Regions from separate parts of the Caproicibacterium amylolyticum genome, predicted to be linked through region 1. Evidence: riboswitches for the same ligand, from Rfam matches in the RefSeq annotation. Region 1 holds a riboswitch; the other holds the start of a gene.
What was found. Region 1 has a riboswitch for FMN ahead of ribD (bifunctional diaminohydroxyphosphoribosylaminopyrimidine deaminase/5-amino-6-(5-phosphoribosylamino)uracil reductase RibD). Riboswitches for the same ligand answer to the same signal wherever they lie in the genome.

Region 1 (11,607 bases):
CACCATGCACTGGTACGGGCCGGACAAACACGATTGGTTCCGCACTACGCTGACCGTGCCGCAGAGTTTTGACGGCCGTCCGCTCTGGTTCAACATCCGTACTCAGATTGACGAGTGGGATGACGGCAAAAACCCGCAGTTTTTGCTGTTCCTGAACGGCGAAATCGTACAGGGAATCGACATGAACCACCGCGAAGCACTCATAACCCGCAGCGCAAAGGCAGGGGAAACCTATCAGGTGGACCTGCAGGCGTATACCGGTACCCTGCACGATGAATTCCGCTTGCTGGGGGAAGCAATGGAGATTGACCCCCAAGTGGAGGGCATGTACTATGACCTGCAGATTCCGCTCTGGTCACTGGCGCGCATGGAAAAGGATTGCCGTACGCGCTATGAAATTGAAACGGTTCTTAATGACACAGTGAACCTATTGGATATGCGCTGTGTGCCGTCACAGGACTTTACCGATTCCGTAAAAAAGGCACGTGCTTACATCGGCGAAAAGCTGTACACTGAGCTTGCCGGTCACGATGACGTAATTGCTACCTGCATCGGCCACACACACATTGACGTTGCGTGGTGGTGGACGGTAGAGCAGACGCGCGAAAAAGTTGCGCGCAGCTTTTCCACGGTGCTCAAGCTGATGGAGGAATACCCGGATTACAAATTCATGTCCAGCCAGCCGCAGCTTTATCAGTTCCTGAAAGACCGCTACCCGGAGCTGTACGCAAAAGTGAAGCAGCGCATTGCGGAGGGTCGCTGGGAACCGGAAGGCGGCATGTGGCTGGAAGCCGACTGCAACCTGACTTCCGGCGAATCGTTGGTGCGACAGTTTCTGAACGGCAAGCGCTTTTTCCGTGAAGAATTCGGCAAGGACAACAAAGTGCTTTGGCTGCCGGATGTGTTCGGCTACTCCGGGGCGCTGCCGCAGATTGCAAAAAAGTGCGGCATTGATTATTTTATGACCACCAAGCTTTCATGGAACCAGTTCAATAAAATACCGTATGATACTCTGAATTGGCGCGGCATTGACGGCACTGAAATCCTGACGCATTTCATCACGACGCTGGGTGTAGGGCAGCCGACCGGAAACTTCTTTACAACGTACAACGGCATGCTGCATCCAGATTCCGTTATGGGCGCATGGGACCGTTACCAGAACAAAGAAATCAACAATGACGTTTTGATTGCCTACGGCTACGGCGACGGCGGCGGCGGCCCGACCCGCGAGATGCTGGAAACCTCCAAGCGCTTGGAAAAAGGTATACAGGGTGTGCCGAAGGTGCGGCAGGAGTTCGCCGGAACCTATTTCCGCGAACTGGAAGAAAGAGTCGCCGGAAACAAGCGCCTGCCTGTGTGGGAGGGTGAGTTCTATTTTGAATATCACCGCGGTACCTATACCTCCATGGCACGCAACAAGCGCGCTAACCGCAAGAGTGAACTGATGCTCATGGATTTGGAACTGCTTTCTGTGCTGGCAGAACGCGCGGGAATGGACTACCCCGCAAAAGAACTGGAGCAGATGTGGAAAATCGTGCTGCTTAATCAGTTCCATGATATTCTGCCCGGCAGCGCTATCCATGAAGTATACGAGCAGACGAAAAAGGAATATGCCGCACTTGCAGAGCAGGCACAGCGGCTGATTCGCGAGCGGCTGCATCTGCTTGCCGGAAACGGTGGGGCGCAGGTGCTGTTTAATACACTCAGCTTTGTGCGGGATGACGTAGTTATACTGGACGGCTGCAACGCTTCTGCATTGCGCCTGCCGGACGGCAGCACAGCACCCGTGCAGAAGTGCGCGGATGGTACCGCCGTTGCCTATGTGACCGGGCTTCCGGCAAAAGGCTGTGCAAGCCTGCTGCCGTGCAGCGCGGAGCATGCGGAGAATCCGCTGCAGATTTCTGACAGCGGAATTGAAACACCGTTCTACTCTGTAAAATTTACAGCGGATGGCTGCTTTGCTTCTGTGTTTGATAAAGAAAATAATCGTGAAGTGCTGCAGCCCGGTAAATCGGCAAACCTGATGCGCGTTTATGAAGATAAGCCGATTTATTACGATAACTGGGACATTGATATTTTCTACAAAGAGAAATACTGGGATGTCACCGATGCGCAGTCCATCGAGTGGACGGAGCGCGGCCCGGTACGTGCAACATTACAGATTGAACGGAAATTTCAGGGCTCCCTCATTCGGCAGAAAATTCATTTTTACGCAAATCTGCGCCGCATCGACTTTGAAAGCTATGTGGACTGGCACGAGCATCAGCAGTTGCTGAAAGTGCATTTCCCGCTGGCGATTCATACAGACGAGGCAACGTTTGACATTCAGTTCGGAAACGTCAAGCGCAAAGTGACGCAGAACACCAGCTGGGAAGTCGCACGCTTTGAATCCTGCGGGCACAAGTGGGCGGACCTTTCCGAGGGCGGCTACGGTGTTTCCCTGCTGAATGACTGCAAGTACGGTCATTCCGTACATGACGGTGACCTTGCTTTGACACTGATTAAATCCGGCATTGAGCCGAACCCCACCACCGACCAGGAAGAGCATTTCTTCACCTACTCTTTGTACCCGCATAGGGGTTCCTGGCAGGAGGGCGAAACCGCCAAAGAGGCGGCAAAGCTGAACCAGCCTGCTTATGCCGTGCAGGGCGGAGAGAGCCTGAACAATTCGTTCCTTTCTGTGGACGCAGAACACGTTATGCTGGAAACCGTAAAGCAGGCAGAGGACGGCACCGGCACAGTTGTGCGTATTTACGATTACCAGAATCAGCGCGGCCCAGTTACCATCACTGCGGCGGTGCCGATTGCGTCGGTTACCGAGTGCAATCTGATTGAAGAGGAACAGAAAGCGGTTCCGTATGACGGAAACCGCTTTACGTTCCACATTGACCCGTACGAAATCAAGACCTATAAGATTCAGTTTGCCACAGAGTAAGACAAATCAAAACAAGAGCCGCTGCGGTGGTAAAAGCAGCGGCTCTTGTTGGCTTTCAGTAAAGTTTTCGCCAACCTTGTTCACAAGGCTGTAGGGTTTGGGGCAAAGCCCCAAGATCTTTCTCTTGACCCGTAAAGCCCTTTGTGTGAAAAAAGCAGTACACAGCAGCATCCTCTGCGGCGGGCGAAGCCATGCCGTAAAGAAGCTGCGCTGCGGAAAGCAACTAAAACCCTTTTGCTTTCCAGGCAGTAATCTGCTGCTGCAGCGTGCTTTGCAGTTTGTCAATGCCTGCTTCGCGAAGTTCCTGCAAAAACAGCGGCAGAATTTTATTTGGGTCTACCGTGCCGGTCATCAGCGATGGATAGTATTTTTCGGTGACACGCACAACTGCGGCGGCCTGTGCCGCGGAGCTTGAATCCGAAATATCCGGTGTGAATCCGAGTGCTTGTGAGCGTACCGCCTCTTTGTTGAATTTTCGGTAAGCATCCCATTTGTTGACCGGGTCATTCACTGTGGTGTAAAGAATGAACCAGTTTCCCTGAGTGTACTGAATGCCGCGGTAGCCGCTGTCCAACCCAATGACCTGATGCTTTTCAGACAGGCGGTAGTGTGTACCTTCAATTCCGTAATTCAGCATATTGCGCACTTCTGCGTCTGTATTCAGGCAGTTCAGGAAGCGCACACATTCTTTAGGATGCTGTGTGTGCGCGCTGACGGACATGATGCCGCCGCGTGTGGATTCGGAAGTGATGACGGAGGGAGAAACCTGCTGGCACACCACCGGATAGCCAAGATTGTTTGCCCAGGTGGAGTCTGAGTACGGTCCGCCGGAACCATTGTGCCACAAAACGGTGTAATTTTTCAGGTCATCGCTGTTGGTTTTAAAGGCGGCGTCCGCATTGATATAGCCGAGTTTATAGTAACGGCGCAGGGTGTGCAGCACCTGTTTTGCACAGTCAGTTTCATAGATGTTGACAATTTTAAGACTGGTGTCAGAGGACTTGACCATCAGCGGAATGTTGTGATTGACGATGTATTCGTAGCCGTCTATGCTAAAGAAATTCTCGGAGTTGCGGTCCAGTGCCATGGGGATGCACTGCGGCTCTGCCTGCTTTACTTTTTTTAGGATTGGCTCCAGAGATTCCAGCGTCCTGTACTGCTTTACGTCAATGCCGTATTTTTCTGCGAGTGCTTTGGAATAAATCCAGAGATCAGGGGTGGCAATTTCTTTGTTGGTGGGAATGCCGTAGGTTTTGCCGTCGATTTTAATGCCTGTCCAGAAAAGCGGGTCAATCGCGTCGTACATTTTCTTTCCAGTAGTTTTTAAGTAAGAGGTCAAATCCAGCCATGCGCCCTTGCGGGCATTGCCGACAAAGTCGCCCTGTTGGCTGGAGGTGAAGGCAATGTCGAAACTGGTGCCGGAGTCGATAATTGCGGAAAGCTTGGTAGTGTAGTCGTCCCAGTCGATATAGTTGATTTTGACCCGGACACCGATTTTTTTCATCAGCAGTTCGTTGAGTGCATTGTTTACGGCGGTAAGGTCCTTGCCGGCCGGCCCAATGGTGTAGTATTGCAGCGTAACAGCGGAAGCTGAATTTGACGCGGCAGTGGATGCAGCAGCCGAGGAAGAAGCGGCTGTTTCCTGCCCGCAGGCTGCAGCAGCGGAAAGGATCGCGGCAGAAAGAATACAGGCAAGTGCTTTTCGCAGTTTCAAAAAGAATCCCCCAGTAAATCGAAAATTATATAGTTTCATGTTATAGAAATATTATAAATTTTGTGTTAGTTGATGTCAATCAGGAGGCAGAAATGAGCAAACAGGAAAAACAAAATTTGTTCCGACAGCAGGCACAGCAATTAGTGGAAAAGATGACGCTGGAGGAAGCAGCTTCGCAGCTTCGTTATGACGCGCCTGCAGTGGAACGCCTGCATATTCCGGCCTGCAACTGGTGGAATGAAGCACTGCACGGGGTGGCACGCGCAGGCACCGCCACGGTGTTCCCGCAGGCGATTGCGATGGCCGCTGTTTTTGATGAAGCGGAAATGTCTGCTATGGCGGATATTATTGCCGAGGAGGGGCGCGCCAAGTACAATATGCAGGCCGCTGCAGGTGACCGGGACTTGTACAAAGGTCTGACTTTCTGGTCGCCGAATATCAACCTTTTCCGTGACCCGCGCTGGGGCAGGGGGCAGGAAACTTACGGCGAGGATCCATTTTTAACAGCGCGGCTTGGCTGTGCCTACGTGAAAGCCCTGCAGGGGGACGGTGCTTACCTGAAAGCTGCTGCATGTGCAAAGCATTTTGCAGTGCACAGCGGCCCGGAAGCGACCCGCCACGGCTATGACGCTAAAGTCAGCCTGCACGACCTGTGGGATACCTATCTGCCCGCTTTTGAAGCATTGGTCAAAGAGGCGGATGTTGCAGGTATCATGGGTGGCTATAACCGCATCAATGGTGTGCCGTGCTGTGCAAATCCGCAGCTGCAGAAGATTCTGCGCGGAAAGTGGGGGTTTCACGGATATTTTGTTTCAGATGCGTGGGCACTGCATGACCTGTACCAGTTCAGCCCCTTGACCGAGGGACCGCTGGATACTGCACAGCTTGCTCTGCCCAATGGCTGCGACCTGGACTGTGGGGATACTTATCCGCATATCATGGAAGCGTTTGCAAAAGGAATGGTTACAGAAAAGGACATCCGCACAGCGGCAGAACGCCTTTTCACCATCCGCTTTGCACTTGGCGAATTTGCACAGGACTGCCCATATGACAGTATTCCGTTTTCAGAAGTAGATTCAGCGGAACACAATGCAGCTTCTCTGCGTATGAGTGAAAAATCCGCGGTGCTGCTGAAAAATGACGGCCTGCTGCCGCTTTCGCTGAAATCCCTGCACACCATCGGTGTAATTGGCCCGAACGCAGACAGCATTGAAGTCCTGCGCGGTAATTACTGCGGTACGGCATCCCACTGGGAAACCAACCTGCGCGGGATTCAGGACTATGTGGGCGGCAGCGCAAGGGTGCTTTATGCGCAGGGCTGTCACCTGTACAAAGATAATGTGATGGATTTGGCACAGCAGGATGACCGCCTGAGCGAGGCCGCCGCCGTAGCTGCTGCTTCAGATGTAGTGGTTCTCTGCCTTGGATTGGACCCGACCATTGAGGGCGAGCAGGGGGACGCCGGAAACGAGTTCGCGGCAGGCGATAAAACAGACCTGCGCCTGCCCGCGCCGCAGCGCCGCCTGCTGCAGGCGGTGTGTGCAAGCGGCAAGCCGGTGATTCTGGCGGTAAACAGCGGCAGCGCACTGGACCTGCGCTTTGCACAGGAACACTGCACGGCAATTTTGCAGCTGTGGTACAGCGGCGCACACGGCGGCACCGCGCTGGCACGGCTGCTGTTTGGTGATGCGGTGCCTGCCGGACGTCTGCCGGTCACGTTCTATGAAAATACGGACGACCTGCCGCCGTTTGATGATTACGGCATGGCGGGGCGCACCTATCGGTATTACCGCGGAACACCGCTTTATCCGTTTGGATACGGTCTTTCCTACAGCCGTTTTGCGTACAGCAATTTACAACTGGAAAAGGACACGCTTGTGTCCGGCGAAAGCCTGCGCCTGACTATAGAGGTGCAGAACACCGGTGCTGTAACAGCAGATGAGGTAACGCAGATATATCTTGGCAAAGAGCAGCCGGGTGAACTGGACCCGGCTTACAGACTGTGCGGCTTCGCGCGGACAGCTTTGGCTCCCGGCGAAATTCACCGCCTGACCTTTGAAATTCCTGCGGTTTCTTTTTACAGTGTGGATGCACAGGGGCAGCGCCGGTTTGAGGCCGGAAACTATGTCGTTTATGCCGGCGGACATCAGCCGGACGAGCGCAGCCGCGCGCTGTGCGGCAGCGAGGCACTCAGCTGCCGCATATATATGCGTTAAACTAAAAAATTCCTCTCCAGAAGTCTTGAAATTTCTGGAGAGGAATTTTGCATTACGGATGTTTTTCTTCCGGTACAGCCTGCACAGCGGGCCATTTGATGGTGCTGTCCTTATGGAAAGCACCTGCTATGCCGTGAAACAGCAGATTGTACATAGTGCTGCGCTCTTTGCTGCCGGAGGGCAGCCGTTCGTCAATGATGCGGACAGCAAAGTTCAGCGTGGTTTCAATGATATAAGTCCACAAAATGTCAGAATTGACGTTCAGCACAGACTGATTTTTCTGGATCAGCTTGATAAAAAACGGAAAAGATTCATTTTGCCCTTCTATTACTTCTTCTGTGTAATAAGAAGAGTGCCGGAACTGTACGTAAAACTTTGCGTGAAAGCCGTTTTCCAGCCAGTAGTTCAGGTAGGCTTCCCACAGTGCGTTTGCATTTTTTTCAAAGTTAAGTCCTTGAAAAGGAACTTCGTGCAGAGCAGCGTCAACTCTCCTGTCAATATAATAAAGGCACTGCAAAAGCAGCTCTGATTTCGTTGCGAAATTATTAAAAATGGAGCCTTCTGAAATGCCTAACTCGGTGGCTATTTTTGCGGTGGAAACTCTCTCAAGACCATGTTCGCCAACATAGCGAATGGCAGCTTCCAAAATACTGTTTGGCTTAATTTCTTTTCTTCTCATAAAATTAATGATACCCCTTGAACTTGTATTCGTCAATATATGTACGGCAGAGTTTTCAATTTGGAAACAAAATTCAAATCATACTTTTTCTGTAAAATTTAAACTTGCCGTTTCTATTTAAAGCTGTTTAGCAGGATATAGTGCGTAGGCATTGATTATAAAGCGGAGGAATTTGCAAAATTACAAGCTTTGTGAGCGGTAATCCAGTCAGTCGGAAAAATTCGCTTGACAGTTCGTTGGTGCGCGGCTATAATAAGCACAACTGAATAAAATATCTTCGGGGCAGGGTGAAAATCCCTATCGGTGGTAAAGCCCACGAGCCGCAAGGCATGACTCGGTGTGATTCCGGGGCCGGCAGTTAAAGTCTGAATAAAAGAAGATTTGCGTAAGCAGTGTTTCTGTGTTTATGCCTGTATTTTCTGCTCTGAAATGGTTTTCTATCATTTCAGAGCTTTTGTTTTTTACAGGCAGAATGCATGGAAAAGCTGCTTCTTGGAAATGCCCTGAACGATTCTTGTTCAGGGCATTTTTCTGTACAGGAGTGGTTCTATGACGGATGAAGCATACATGCACATGGCGCTGGGGCTTGCACAAAAAGGCTGCGGCCGTGTCAACCCCAACCCAATGGTCGGCGCGGTGATTGTCAAGGATGGCCGAATAATTGGTCAGGGGCACCACCAGCAGTACGGCGGCTTGCACGCAGAGCGAAACGCACTGGCAAGCTGCAGCGAATCCCCGCAGGGAGCAGAGCTTTTCGTTACGTTGGAGCCTTGCTGTCACTGGGGGAAAACGCCGCCCTGCACGGATGCCATTCTGGAAAGCGGTATCCGGCGGGTTGTGATTGGTTCCGCGGACCCCAATCCGTTGGTGGCGGGAAAAGGGGTGCGGACTTTGCGGGAACACGGAATTGCTGTAACGGAGAATGTGCTTCGCGGGGAGTGTGACCGCCAGAATGAAGTTTTTCTGTATTTTATTCAGAAGAAAGTTCCGTTTGTTGTGCTCAAATATGCCATGACGATGGATGGGAAAATCGCGGCGGCTTCCGGACTTTCCAAGTGGATTACCGGGGAAGAAGCACGCAAAAGAGTGCATCAGGACCGGAACCGATATGCAGCGGTTCTGGTGGGTGCCGGTACGGTGTTGGCAGATGACCCGCAGCTTACCTGCCGCCTGCCGGAGGGAAAAAATCCGGCGCGGATTATTTGTGACACACATTTGCGCACCCCGCTGACCGCGCAGGTGGTTGCTACGGCAAAAGAGACCCGCACTATTCTTGCCACCTGTTGTGCAGAGAGTGACCTGCAGCAGCCGTACCTCGCTGCAGGCTGTCAAGTGCTGGTGCTGCCGGAACGGGACGGCCGTGTGAATCTGCGGGCACTGATGCAGGAACTGGGCAGGCAGGAACTGGACAGTGTCCTGCTGGAGGGCGGCGCCGCCCTGAACTGGTCTGCGCTGCAAAGCGGGATTGTCAATAAAGTGCAGGCGTACATTGCGCCAAAGCTGTTTGGCGGTGCAGCAGCAAAAAACCCGGTGGGCGGCTGCGGCGTGCAGTCCCCACAGGCAGCGTTCCAACTGTCCGAACCGTCGGTTGAGCGGCTGGGAAGCGACCTGCTGCTGGAAAGTCAGGTGATATCGTGTTCACAGGAATCATAGAGGAGATTGGTACAGTGCAGGCGGTGCGAAAGAATGCGGCTTCTTTGGCACTCACGGTGCAGGCACACAAAGTCCTTGCCGATATGCAGGAGGGGGACAGCATTGCTGTGAACGGCATCTGCCTGACGGTAACTTCATTTTCGGCGGAATCTTTTACCGCGGATGTGATGCATGAAACGCTGCTTTACACGACATTTGCTCGTCTGCACAGCGGCAGCCCGGTGAATCTGGAGCGGGCCATGCAGGCAAACGGCCGTTTCGGCGGGCACATTGTGGCGGGGCATATTGACGGCACTGGCACGATTCTGGCAGTGCAGAAGGATGATAATGCCGTTTGGTACACCATTCGCGCCGGAAAGGACATTATGCACTACATTGTGAAAAAAGGTTCTGTTGCCGTGGATGGAATCAGCTTAACGGTGGCGGAAACTGCCGATAATCGTTTTCAGGTATCGATTATTCCCTATACTGCCGCCTGCACCACGCTGGGACTGTGCCGTGTGGGTGACACGGTCAATTTGGAAACCGACTGCATGGGAAAGTACATTGAAAAACTGCTGCAGACCCCCGCACCGCAAAACGGTGTTACGCAGGCATATCTCGAAAAATTCGGATTTTAGGAGGGAACAAAATGTTTACATTCAGCACGATTGAAGAAGCAGTTGAAGATTTAAAGCAAGGCAAAGTGATACTGGTTACAGATGATCCGGGCCGTGAAAATGAGGGAGACTTCATCTGCGCGGCAGAGTTTGCCACAACAGAAAACGTCAATTTCATGGCGACGCATGCAAAAGGACTCATTTGCATGCCGATGAGCGAAGCATACTGCAAAAAACTGCAGTTTCCGCAGATGGTGGCCAACAACACAGACAACCACGAAACCGCTTTTACTGTTTCAGTGGACTATGCCGGAACAACGACCGGTATTTCCGCTGAGGAACGCGGCATGACCGCCAGAGCGTGTGCGGCACAGGATGCAAAGCCGGAGGATTTCCGCCGCCCGGGGCATATGTTCCCGCTGTTGGCTAAGAAAAACGGTGTGCTCGAAAGAAATGGCCACACGGAAGCAACCGTTGACCTGCTCCGGCTTGCCGGTCTGAAAGAATGCGGCTTGTGCTGTGAGGTCATGCGGGAGGACGGCACCATGATGCGTACCGCGGAACTGAAAGAACTGGCACAGAAATGGGACCTGAAATTTGTTACCATCAAAGCTTTGCAGCAATACCGAAAAGTGAATGATCAGCTGGTGGAACGGGTCGCTGTGGCAAATATGCCGACAAAGTACGGAATGTTTACGGCATACGGCTATGTAAACAAACTCAATGGCGAACACCATGTGGCGCTGGTCAAAGGGGAAGTCGGCAACGGTGAGGACTTATTGTGCCGGGTGCACTCCGAGTGCCTGACGGGCGACGCTTTCGGCTCGGTTCGGTGTGACTGCGGCCAGCAGTTTGCTGCGGCAATGCAGCAGATTGAAAAGGAAGGACGCGGCATTCTGCTGTATATGCGGCAGGAGGGGCGCGGCATTGGCTTAATCAACAAGTTGCGCGCCTATGAACTGCAGGACAAGGGCATGGACACGGTGGAGGCAAACCGCGCTCTCGGTTTTGCGGATGACCTACGTGAATATTATATCGGTGCGCAAATCCTGCGGGATTTGGGTGCCAAAACTCTGCGTTTGCTTACCAATAATCCGGATAAAGTCTATCAACTTGCGGATTACGGCATGAAAATTACAGAACGAGTGCCAATCCAGATGCCCGCAACAAAATATGACCTTTTCTATCTGCAGACAAAGCAGACAAGAATGGGACATATTTTGCAGTATTGATTATCAGAAAAGGAGCAAAGAATTATGCGTACATATGAAGGAAAACTGGTAGCTAAGGGAACAAAAGTCGGCATTGTTGCCGCAAGGTTCAACGAATTTATCACATCCAAACTTTTGGGCGGTGCGCTGGACGGTTTGCGCCGGCATGATGTGCAGGAGGAAAATATTTCGGTGGCATGGGTGCCGGGCGCGTTTGAAATTCCGCTGATTGCTTCCAAAATGGCGAAAAGCGGGAAGTATGACGCGGTTATCTGTCTTGGCGCGGTCATTCGCGGCAGCACCAGCCATTATGATTATGTTTGCAGTGAAATGTCCAAGGGAATTGCGCAGGTGTCGCTTACAAGCGGGGTTCCGGTGCTGTTTGGCGTGCTGACTACGGAAAACATTGAACAGGCGATTGAACGCGCAGGCACCAAGGCGGGCAACAAGGGCTTTGAATGTGCCGCAGACGCTGTGGAAATGGTCAACTTGATTCATGAACTGGAAGCTTAAATTCTAATGCAAAAAAACAGGCGGGTATCTCCAGAGGGGGTACCCGCCTGTTTCTGTTAGGTATAAAGTTTTACAGAAATAAGCAGA
Region 2 (11,607 bases), 1.1 Mb from region 1:
CATGGGCGAACTGCACTTGGAAATCATCGTTGACCGTTTGATGCGTGAATTCCACGTGGAAGCAAATGTTGGTAAGCCGCAGGTTGCTTATAAAGAGACAATCCGCAAGCCTTCCGATGTTGACTGCAAGTATGTACGTCAGTCCGGTGGTAAAGGTCAGTACGGTCATGTTAAGATTCGTATTTTCCCGAACCCGGGTGAGGGCTATGAGTTCGACAACGTTACAGTTGGCGGCTCTATCCCGAAGGAATATATTCCTGCTGTTGATACTGGTATTCAGGGTGCAATGCTCAGCGGCGTAGTAGCTGGCTACAACGTTGTTGATGTCAAAGTTGAACTGTATGATGGCTCTTATCATGAAGTTGACTCCTCTGAAATGGCATTTAAGATTGCCGGTTCTATGGCATTTAAGGATGCTATGCGCAAGGCTGATCCGGTCATCATGGAGCCGATCATGAAGGTTACTGTTACGGTACCGGATGAGTATATGGGCGACGTTATCGGTGACCTGAACTCCCGCCGCGGCATGATTGAAGGCATGGATGCTATCCATGGCGCACAGCAGATTCATGCTATGGTTCCGCTTTCTGAAATGTTCGGCTATGCAACCGACATGCGTTCTAAGACACAGGGCCGTGGCCAGTTTACAATGGAACCTGACCACTATGCTGAAGTGCCGAAGAATATCGCTGACAAGATTATTACCGCCCGTACGAAAAAGGACGAGTAATCTCAAATTCTGCTTGATTTTTCCCTGTAATCTTGTTAAAATATATTTGCATTCTTAACAGGGAAAAACGATTGAAAAATAAAGGAGGAACTTCCAATGGCTAAGGAAAAATTCGACAGATCCAAGCCTCATGTAAACATTGGCACCATCGGTCACGTTGACCATGGTAAAACTACTCTGACCGCTGCTATCACCAAGGTGCTCAGCTTTGATGGCGATGCAGAGTTCAAAGATTACTCCAACATCGACTCCGCTCCTGAAGAGCGTGAGCGCGGCATTACCATTAATACCGCTCATGTTGAGTATCAGACTGCAAGCCGTCACTACGCTCATGTTGACTGCCCCGGCCATGCTGACTATGTCAAGAACATGATTACCGGTGCTGCTCAGATGGACGGCGCTATTCTGGTTGTTTCCGCTGCTGATGGCCCGATGCCTCAGACTCGTGAGCATATCCTGCTCTCCCGTCAGGTTGGCGTGCCTTATATCGTTGTATTCATGAACAAGTGCGATCAGGTTGATGATCCTGAGCTGCTTGATCTGGTCGAGATGGAAATTCGCGACCTGCTGAACGAATACGACTTCCCGGGCGATGACACTCCGATTATCCGTGGCTCTGCTCTGAAGGCTCTGGAATCCACTTCTACTGATATTAACGCTCCTGAGTACAAGCCGATTCTTGACTTGATGGCAGCTGTTGACAGCTATATCCCGACTCCTGACCGTAAGGCTGACCAGCCCTTCCTGATGCCTGTTGAGGATGTATTCACAATTACTGGCCGTGGTACAGTTGCTACCGGCCGTGTTGAGCGTGGTACAGCTAAGGTTGGCGAAGAAATCGAAATCATCGGCCTGACCGACGAGCGCAAGAAGAGCGTTATCACCGGCCTGGAGATGTTCCGTAAGACTCTGGACTTTGCTCAGGCTGGCGATAACGTGGGCGTTCTGCTCCGTGGTATTCAGCGTGAAGACATCGAGCGTGGACAGGTTCTGTCCAAGCCCGGCACAATTCATCCGCACACAAAATTCAAGGGTCAGGTTTACGTTTTGACTAAGGATGAAGGCGGTCGTCATACTCCGTTCTTCAATAACTATCGTCCTCAGTTCTACTTCCGTACAACTGACGTAACAGGTGTTATCACTTTGCCGGAAGGCACTGAGATGTGCATGCCTGGCGATAACGTTGAAATGAACGTTGAGCTGATTGCTCCTATCGCTATCGAGGAAGGTCTTCGCTTCTCCATTCGTGAGGGCGGCCACACTGTTGGCTCTGGCGTTGTTTCCACGATTAACGAGTAATTTGGTTAAATAAGAAGTCCTGCCTGAAAAGGCGGGGCTTTTTTTATTGCTTATTTGCCTTTTTCTGTTATATTGTTAAGTGCACAATAGTGGAACGGTATTGCAAACCATCTATGGTCCTTCAGCAGAGGACGATGTTGCCTAGAAAAAGTGACGGGGCTGTTTGTCCGGTTATGTATGCATTCGGCAACCTAATTTCAACACAGGAAAATTCACAGAATCTGATTGGCGGTCAGCTGACGGTTACATATGAGAAGAATGCAAACGGAAAAGTAAAATTTTCTGACATGAAATTTAAACCAACTGTTACCTATTATGAAACAGAGGGAAAAAACATTCACGTGCAGATGCTGAAAAATTTAACAGATTATATGGCACAGCAAAGCCGGACATGGGAAAAAACGGATGGTGAGTTTACACCCGGCTATGCAAAAAAAGTCGTGAATCAGAGTATTCCGCAAAAATATCAGGACTGGACTTGACAGCGGATGCAGAATCGCATATACTGTTACTTGTAATTGAATAATTCTTCGGGGCGGGGTGAAATTCCCCACCGGCGGTAATGCAGCTTTGCTGTTAGCCCGCGAGCGGTTGTCAGCCGCAGATTCCGGTCAGATTCCGGAGCCAACGGTTAAAGTCCGGATGGTAGAAGATGTGGAATAATCTACGCCCCGGTGTAATTTTATGCACCGGGGCGTTTTTAAATCCATTCCATGTCTCAGAAGGAGAAACTATGGCGAGTGAAACAACTACCCTGAAAAAAGCAAAATTGACAAATGTGCGCAGCATTGCAGTAATTGGTGTGCTTGGCGCGCTGGCGGCTGTGGTAATGATATTTGAGTTTCCGCTGCCGTTTTTGCCGCCGTTTTACAAACTGGATTTCAGCGAAGTGCCGGTCATGTTGGGCGGCTTTGCTTTGGGGCCGGCTGCGGCGGCAGTCATTGAAGCAATCAAAGTAATTCTGCACATGATTCTTGGCGGTGGAACCCAGACCGCCGGTATTGGCGAATTTGCAAACTTCTTGTTTGGCTGCGCACTGGTGGTGCCAGCGTCAATGATTTACCGTATGCACAAGAACCGCAAAACAGCGCTGATTGGCATGGGTGTGGGAACTGTAGTGATGGCTGTTGTGGGTGCGCTGATTAATGCGTTCGTTCTGCTGCCAGTTTATGCCACAGCATTTCACCTGCCGATGGCGTCGCTGATTCAGATGGGTACTTCCGTAAACAGCGGTATCACAGACCTTACAACTTTTGTTCTGCTGGCAACAACACCGCTGAATCTGATTAAGGCAGTTCTGGTTTCGCTGATTACATTTCTGCTGTATAAATACGTCAGCCCGATTTTACATGGACGTGTGAAGTGAGAATTTGAGTAAACAGAATAATTTGTCGCGATTTTTGACAATTTCTTGATTTTGTTTATTTACTCTTTTTGTGTTTTTATGCTATACTGCTGACTGTAGCAAAACTTAATATTATCACCCCTTATCAAGAGTGACGGAGGGAACAGGCCCTATGATGTCCGGCAACCTACGAAAGTAAGGTGCCAAATCCTGCGGTGAAGCCGATAGATGAGGTATCGAAAGATAAAGCGCTGTCCGCATTTCACCGGGTCGTGCTTTTTTTGTTGCTCATTTTACCGGGTAATTAATTTAGGAGGTTCTAACAAATGGCAAAACATTTCTTTACTTCTGAGTCCGTTACAGAAGGACATCCCGACAAGGTCTGCGACCAGATTTCTGACGCGATTTTGGATGACATCATTGCAAAAGACCCGAATGCACACGTTGCCTGCGAAGTAACCGCCTGCACGGGTGTTGTTCATGTAATGGGCGAAATTTCTACCGAATGCTATGTGGATATTCCTGCAATCGTGCGCAGTGTTGTGAATGACATTGGATACAACAATCCATCTTACGGTTTTGACGGCAATACCTGCGGTGTTCTGACTTCCATTGATGCACAGTCACCGGATATCGCCATGGGTGTCAACGAGTCCTATGAAGTAAAAAACGGTGCTTCTGACGCGGATGACCTCATTGGCGCAGGCGATCAGGGCATGATGTTTGGCTTTGCCTGTGACGAGACAGAAGAAAAAATGCCGCTGGCAATTTCTCTGGCTCACAAGCTTTCCAAGAAGCTGGCCGCGGTGCGTAAAGACGGCAGCATTTCTTACCTGCGTCCTGATGGAAAAACACAGGTTACCATTGAATACGATGGTGACACACCGGTTCGTGTAGAAGCAGTTGTTCTTTCTACCCAGCACGATGAAGATGTTACGTTGGAGCAGATTCGCAAGGATATGATTGAAAAAGTCATTAAGACAACGATTCCTGCGAAATGGCTGGATGAAAACACGAAATACTATGTGAACCCGACCGGACGCTTTGTAATTGGCGGCCCTGTCGGCGATTCCGGACTGACCGGCCGTAAAATCATTGTCGATACATACGGCGGGTACGGCCGTCACGGCGGTGGTGCTTTCTCCGGCAAAGACCCGACAAAGGTTGACCGTTCTGCTGCTTACGCGGCACGCTGGGTTGCAAAGAATATTGTAGCCGCAGGCCTTGCAAAGAAGTGTGAAGTACAGCTTGCCTATGCAATCGGCGTTGCTCGCCCGGTATCCATCATGGTGGATTCTTTCGGTACTTCCAAGTACACCAATGACCAGTTGGCAGCTGCTGTGGAAAAGGTCTTTGACCTGCGTCCGGCTGCAATTATCCGTACCCTTGACCTGCGCAAGCCGATTTACCGCAAGCTTGCAAGCTATGGTCAGATGGGCCGTGAAGACCTGGGCGTTTCCTGGGAGAAGACCGACCGCGTTGATGAACTGAAAAAAGCGCTGAATTAATTAGTCTATACGATAAAGTTTTCGCCAGCCTTGTTCACAAGGCTGCGGATGTGGGCGGCGCCCATGGCCTGCTCTTGCCCGTAAAGCCCTTAATCTTCAGAAGAGTTCGCGGGCTTGGGAGCCTGCAGGATAGCTTTTTTGCGGCGTGGCTTCGCAGCCGCAGGGGAGCGCTGCTATGTACCTTTTTTTGTATTACAGTAAGGGGCTTTAAGGTCAAGAGCCAAGGCCGTGGGCTTTGCCCACACCTACCGCCCTTGAAAGGGCGGGCGGAACTTTTGGTGTACGGGCTAAAAGTTTATTTTCTTTCAATTCAATAAATTTGTGCGCATCCATCACCTCTTTGCATACATTGTAAAGAGGTGATTTTTTATGGCTGCGGGTCAGGTGATAATTGTTTTGCTGGCAGTGGTCGGGCTGTGCAGCCTAATGCAGTGGCTGATGCACATTCTCTACCGCACCGGCGGGAAAAAGGGAACACTGGTGCTGGTGCTGCATCTTTCCGGCCACCAGGAGGATGTAGAGTATGAACTTCGCTGCGCGAGGGATAACCTGCGTGAAGCAGAGGGCTTCGCACAGAAAGAGCTGCTGGTGGTGGATGAAGGCATGGACAGCGACACCAAGCGTCTGTGCACGCTTTTTTTGCATGGTAAGCCGGGTACTTCTATTTGCAGCGGAGAAGTATTTGCAAACATGGAAAAAGTGCGGTATACTGAAACAGAGTAAGACGCACATATGTGCGGGAACAGGCCGGGGGTAAGTGTAAATGGAAGAGCAAACGCTGTTGGAAATGGCAGGTACTGTGGAACGAATCACGTTCCGAAACGAAAAGAATGGGTATACCGTTCTGGAACTGAATAATGGGGAGGAGCTGACAACTGTGGTCGGCTCCCTGCCCACTGCCGAGCCAGGGGACGAGCTCCACGTTGTCGGTACATGGACCGAGCATCCATCTTTTGGGCGGCAGTTCAGCGCGCAGATTTACGAACGGATGCAGCCCACAACTTCCGAAGCAATTTTGCTGTACCTTTCCTCCGGTGCAATTAAAGGAATCGGGCGTGCTATGGCAAAGCGGGTTGTAGAAACCTTCGGGGAACATTCGCTTGAAATCTTGGAAAAGGAACCGGACAGGCTTTCACAGATAAGCGGCATTTCGAAACGGAAAGCACAGCAGATTGCAGAGGAGTATCGCCAAAAACTCGGTATTCGTGAAGTGATTCTTGGTCTGAAGGAATTTGGAGTAACCCCAGAAGAAGCTGTGCGGGTTTATCGTGTTTATGGCCCGGAATCGGTCACACAGGTGCGGCAGGATCCGTATTGCTTGTGTGTGGAGGATGTAGACCTCGGTTTTCAGCGGGCGGATGCGATTGCGGAAACACTGGAACATCCGGCAGATGACCCGTGCAGGGTGCGGGCGGGAATTCTGTATGTTTTGCAGCACAATGTCAATAACGGTCATACGTATCTGCCGCAGGATAAGCTGCTGGCTACCGCCGCTTCTATGTTGGGCATTCAACCGGAACAGGTGCATGAAAGCTATGATGAACTGGAGCATGAGGCCAGCGTTGTTGCCTGCACGATTCATGACCGTCGGGTGGTTTACCTGCCGCGCCTGTACCATGCAGAAGTTTTTTCTGCTGCACGTCTGCAAATGATGATGGAGTACCCCAGCCAGCCGATTCCAGATGCGGAGCAAGCGGTAGACAAATTTGAAGCGGAACTTGGAATTGCATATGCACCGGAGCAGAAGGAAGCTATTTTGGCGGCACTTTCGCACGGCCTGTTGGTGCTGACCGGCGGCCCAGGTACAGGCAAGACAACGACACTGGATGCTATCATTCGTATTTTGCAGAAAAAGGGTGAAAAGGTTTTGCTGGCAGCGCCGACCGGACGTGCCGCAAAACGTATGAGCGAGCTGACCGGTGAGGAAGCAAAAACCCTGCACCGCCTGCTGCAGGTGGAATGGGACGAAACGGACAGTCCTGTTTTTGCCCGCAATGAGCAGAAGCCGCTGGAGTGTGACGCGCTGATTATCGACGAACTTTCCATGGTGGACATCTGCCTTTTTGAAGCGCTGCTGCGGGCGCTGCCCATGGGCTGCCGGCTGGTGCTGGTGGGGGACTGCGACCAGTTGCCGAGCGTTGGCCCCGGCAATGTGCTGGGAGATTTAATTGCGTCTGAAATGCTGCCAGTGGTGCAGCTGCGCCACATTTTTCGCCAAAGTATGCAAAGTTTGATTGTTACCAATGCACACAAAATCATTGCTGGAGAAATTCCGGTACTTAATGACTGCAAAAATGATTTCTTTTTCATGCAGCGTACGGAACCCACCCAAATCTCACAGACCATACAGGAGCTTTGCAGCAAACGTTTGCCTGCTACTTATGAGTTTTCGCCTATGACGGATATACAGGTGCTGTCGCCCAGCCGCAAAGGGGAGTTGGGTACGGTACAGCTGAATACCGTGCTGCAGGGTGTGCTGAACCCGCACGCCGCAGGGAAAAAGGAAATTAAAATCAATAGCCGTCTTTTCCGCGAAGGCGACAAAGTGATGCAAACCAAGAACAACTATACCCTTAGTTGGGAGAAAAGTGACGGTACGATCGGTGAAGGTGTTTACAACGGCGACATCGGCATCATTCGGGAAATTGACAAAGCCGCTTCTGCGCTGACGGTGGATATGGATGACAAAGTGATAACCTATGAGTTGGAAACTGCTGCAGAATTGGAACTTGCCTATGCGCTGACCGTTCACAAAAGTCAGGGCAGTGAGTTTCCAGCGGTAGTTATGCCGATGTATCCGGGTCCGCGCCCGCTGTATTATCGAAATTTATTTTATACAGCGATTACGCGCGCAAAAAAGCTGCTGATTCTGGTTGGCACACAACAGACTGTACGTATGATGGTTGAAAACAATCGCCGTACACGCCGCTATTCTGGTTTGCGGGAATTTCTGACCGGTGAGGCAATTTTCGATGAAAACGCATGATTTATCTGGACTGGCAGACATTTTTTTCCCGCCACGGTGTCCGTTCTGCGGTGAGGTCATTCGGCACGGTGAGCAGACTTGCAGCGACTGCACAAATGTTCAGCCTATCTTGCATAGAAAGGAACTTTTCTGTGCAGATGAACTGACGCTGCCCTGCTATACAATTTATCCATACAAGGATAAGGTACGGGATGCAATGCTTCGGTTCAAGTTTGGAGATGAACCCTCCGTTGGTGTATTTTTGGGGAATCAGCTGGCAATACTTCTAAAAGAATCCTGCGCAGACTTTGCCTTTGACTGTGTCACAGCGGTTCCAATGACACGCTGGCACAGAATGCGGCGCGGTTACAACCAGAGTGAGTTGTTGGCTAAAACGGCGGCACAAAAGCTTGAAGTTCCCTACGGTCGTTTGCTGCGCAAGATACGGCGTAACCGCGTACAGCATCTGCTTTCCGCGGAAGAACGCTATGAAAATGTGCAGGGCGCGTATGCAGCTTTGCCAAATGCGGCAGGCAAGCGAATCCTTTTGGTAGACGATATTGTTACGACTGGTGCGACTTTGTCTGTCTGTGCGGAGGAACTTTTTCGCATGGGCGCGGAACAGGTAATCTGCGTGGCAGCTGCAGAAGCGCAGCCGGCGACAGATAAGGATTGAAAATAGCAGTAGATTATATTATAATAAACTGTACGGCAAAAATGTGAGAAGGTTTCTTCCTGCAGTTGGCACCTTGTACTGGGACAGGCCATTAACAGCAGGATTCGCATAGCAGAGCGATTTATTTTACAGATTGGATGTGATTATGTGCTCGGTACCGATATAGCAATCGACCTTGGTACATACGCGGTCAAAATCTACGTTGAGGGCAAGGGCATGGTTGTAAACGAGCCGTCAGTGGTTGCGGTTCGTGCGGATAGTGATGAGGTGCTGGCGGTTGGCAGCGATGCTTTTGCCATGCTGGGGCGCACCAGTGATAAAATCAAAGTGATTCATCCGCTGACAATGGGCGTTATTTCAAATTTTGAGCTTGCACGCTATTTGGTGAATTATTACATTCAGCAGTTGGGCGGAAGCAAGCTGATGCACACGCACGTAATGCCGCGTGCGGTAGTTAGTCTGCCGTGCCAGATTACCGGCGTGGAGCGCCGCGCTATCGTTAATTCCGTCAGTCGTGCGCGTGTGCGCCGCGTTTATTCCATCGATGAACCGGTGGCGGCGGCTATGGGTGCCGGCGTGGACGTTGCCAATCCGCATGGCTCACTGGTAATTGACGTTGGTGCGGGTGCAACAGATATGGGTGTTATCTCTTTGGGCGGTCTGTCCATCGCACGTTCCATCAAAGTAGCAGGTTTTGCATTTGACCAGGCAATTATTCGTTATGTACGCAACAAATATGATTTAATTATCGGTGACCGCATGGCGGAAAGCTGCAAAGTCGCGGTCGGCGGCGTGCTGCAGCGTCCGGAACCTTTGGCGTGCCGCATCAAAGGTCGGGATGCCAATACAGGTCTGCCCGCATGGGTCGATGTAACGAGTGAAGAACTGGTTGCGCCGATGCTTGATCCGGCTGCTGAAATTGCACACATTCTGCAGGAAATGTTGGAAAAAACGCCGCCTGAGCTTCTGGGCGATGTTTATGTGGACGGCGTTGTTATGACCGGCGGTTCGGCTAAGCTGTTCGGTCTAAGTGAATACCTTGCAGACAAAGTAAAAATGCCGGTTCATATTGCGGAGGATGCGGATATCTGCGTTGCACTGGGTGCCGGTAAGGCTATCAGTTTTATGGATGACGCTGAAAATAAGGAGTACGGTATTATTAATCCACTTAGCGCGGTTTATTAAAGAATTTATAGCAATCGACAAAATTATTACAAGTTCAAGACCCTGGGTTTGCAGCCCACCTCTTACCAGTAAAGGTCAAGGACAGGAGTCGTGGCGCTGCGCGCGCCACACTGCGGTCGCTTTTTGAGAAAGCGGCGGAAAGCAATTTTGTATTACCGAAAATAAAAGCTGCTGCAATGTTTATTAGCATTGCAGCAGCTTTTTGCATAGTATAGGGAAATTTATTTTGCGCGGGCTTTGTAGCGGTCAACAATCAGGTTTGCACACTGATAAATGTTGCCGCCGCCCATAGTCAGTATTAGGTCGCCGGGTTTTACATGTTCCATTACATAATCAGCAATTTCGGGAAAAGTCTTGCGGTAAACCGCGCCGGGTACCTTTTTTACAAGGTCTTCCGCATAAACGTTGTAGGTGTTGGTTTCGCGTACTGCGAGGATTTCGGAAACAATGGCATGGTCGGGAATCGTCAGTGCTTTTGCGAAGTCATCTAATAGCAGCGCGGTACGGCTGTAGGTATGCGGCTGAAAAATCGTCCAGACTTCATGAAAGCCCATCTGCATGGCGGCAGTCAGGGTAGCAGTCAGCTCTGTGGGATGATGTGCAAAGTCATCAGCAATCGTAATGCCCTCATATTTGCCGAGCATTTCAAAGCGGCGATGAACACCTGTGAAAGCATGCAGGCTCTTTGTCAGCTGCTCGGTGGAGATGCCCATAAAGTCGCAGACCGCAAAAGCAGCCAGAGCATTGTAAATGTTGTGCTTGCCCGGTATGGAAAGTGTAACATTGCAAAGAATCTTGCCATCTTTCATGACGTCAAAGTTTTCACGCGCTTCTTTGGTGTCAGAAATGTTCACAGCACGGTAGCTGCAGGCTTCTCCCTTACCAAACGTAATGATTTTTGCGTGGGTCAAACCGTCAATGGCTTTCATGGTGTTGCTGTCATCACCGTTGACGACTAAAACACTGGAGGTCTGCTTTGCAAACTGCCGGAAAGATTGAATGATGTTTTCCAGGTTCTTGAAGTAATCCAGATGGTCGGAATCAATGTTCAGGATAACCGCAAGGTAGGGATGCAACTGCAGAAATGTATCTACATATTCGCAGGACTCTACAACGATTTTATCGGAAGAACCGGCCCGGCCGTTCGTGCCAATGCTGGGCAGCTTGCCGCCAATGACCGCAGAGGGATCGGTACCGGCATCAATCAAAATAGAAGTGATGAGACCGGTGGTAGTAGTTTTGCCGTGCGTACCGGAAACGCAAATGCTTTTGGGGTAACGGCTGGTGACCATGCCCAGCATGACGCTGCGCTCCACACAGGGGATGCTCAGTTCCTTTGCGGCGACAAGCTCCGGGTTGTCGGCTTTAATGGCGGCGGAATAAACGACCAGTTCCTTACCCTGCACATTTTCAGCACGCTGCCCCATGTAAACTGGGATGCCGTAGGACTTAATGCGCTGCAGTGTGTCAGACTCGGCATTATCAGAACCGGAGACTTCAAACCCACGGTGAATCAGAATCTCTGCGATGGGGCACATACCGCTGCCGCCGATACCGACAAAGTGTACTTTCTTGACACGGGATAAAATATCGTTCATAAGAACAGCTCCTTTTATTTGGAAAACGCCAGAACAGCGCAGATTTCGTTTCATTTTGAAACGCCATTACTTATCATAAACATTTTTCAGTACGAATGCAAGATATACCTGTAAATTAGCGGCAATTTATTGTGCCTGCAAAGCACAACATTTCTCGGTTTTCCATAGTATGGTACATGAATTTTGGAGGTAATCAGCTATGATGATAGATCGCAGCAGCTTTGGTGTTATCGGCGGGGACCGTCGCCAGCTGGCACTTGCAGAATCCATTGCCGAGGATGGGTTTACCGTGTATGCAAGC

Region 2: it holds a riboswitch for FMN, as region 1 does, so the genes downstream of both, H6X83_RS08070 (ECF transporter S component) here and ribD (bifunctional diaminohydroxyphosphoribosylaminopyrimidine deaminase/5-amino-6-(5-phosphoribosylamino)uracil reductase RibD) in region 1, are expected to answer to the same signal.

Annotation. Positions count from the first base shown of each region.
Region 1 is NZ_CP060696.1:580,243-591,849, forward strand. It holds gene H6X83_RS02595 (alpha-mannosidase) at 1-2,935, shown strand, start outside; gene H6X83_RS02600 (ABC transporter substrate-binding protein) at 3,159-4,649, opposite strand; gene H6X83_RS02605 (glycoside hydrolase family 3 C-terminal domain-containing protein) at 4,742-6,865, shown strand; gene H6X83_RS02610 (TetR/AcrR family transcriptional regulator) at 6,918-7,544, opposite strand; FMN riboswitch at 7,814-7,929, shown strand; gene ribD (bifunctional diaminohydroxyphosphoribosylaminopyrimidine deaminase/5-amino-6-(5-phosphoribosylamino)uracil reductase RibD) at 8,094-9,197, shown strand; gene H6X83_RS02620 (riboflavin synthase) at 9,212-9,817, shown strand; gene H6X83_RS02625 (bifunctional 3,4-dihydroxy-2-butanone-4-phosphate synthase/GTP cyclohydrolase II) at 9,829-11,028, shown strand; gene ribH (6,7-dimethyl-8-ribityllumazine synthase) at 11,053-11,520, shown strand.
Region 2 is NZ_CP060696.1:1,677,494-1,689,100, reverse strand. It holds gene fusA (elongation factor G) at 1-730, shown strand, start outside; gene tuf (elongation factor Tu) at 827-2,029, shown strand; gene H6X83_RS08075 (hypothetical protein) at 2,164-2,511, shown strand; FMN riboswitch at 2,552-2,687, shown strand; gene H6X83_RS08070 (ECF transporter S component) at 2,763-3,395, shown strand; SAM riboswitch class I at 3,514-3,609, shown strand; gene metK (methionine adenosyltransferase) at 3,701-4,882, shown strand; gene H6X83_RS08060 (hypothetical protein) at 5,252-5,605, shown strand; gene recD2 (SF1B family DNA helicase RecD2) at 5,646-7,868, shown strand; gene H6X83_RS08050 (ComF family protein) at 7,855-8,523, shown strand; gene mreB (rod shape-determining protein) at 8,671-9,708, shown strand; gene murC (UDP-N-acetylmuramate--L-alanine ligase) at 9,930-11,306, opposite strand; gene H6X83_RS08035 (dipicolinate synthase subunit DpsA) at 11,506-11,607, shown strand, end outside.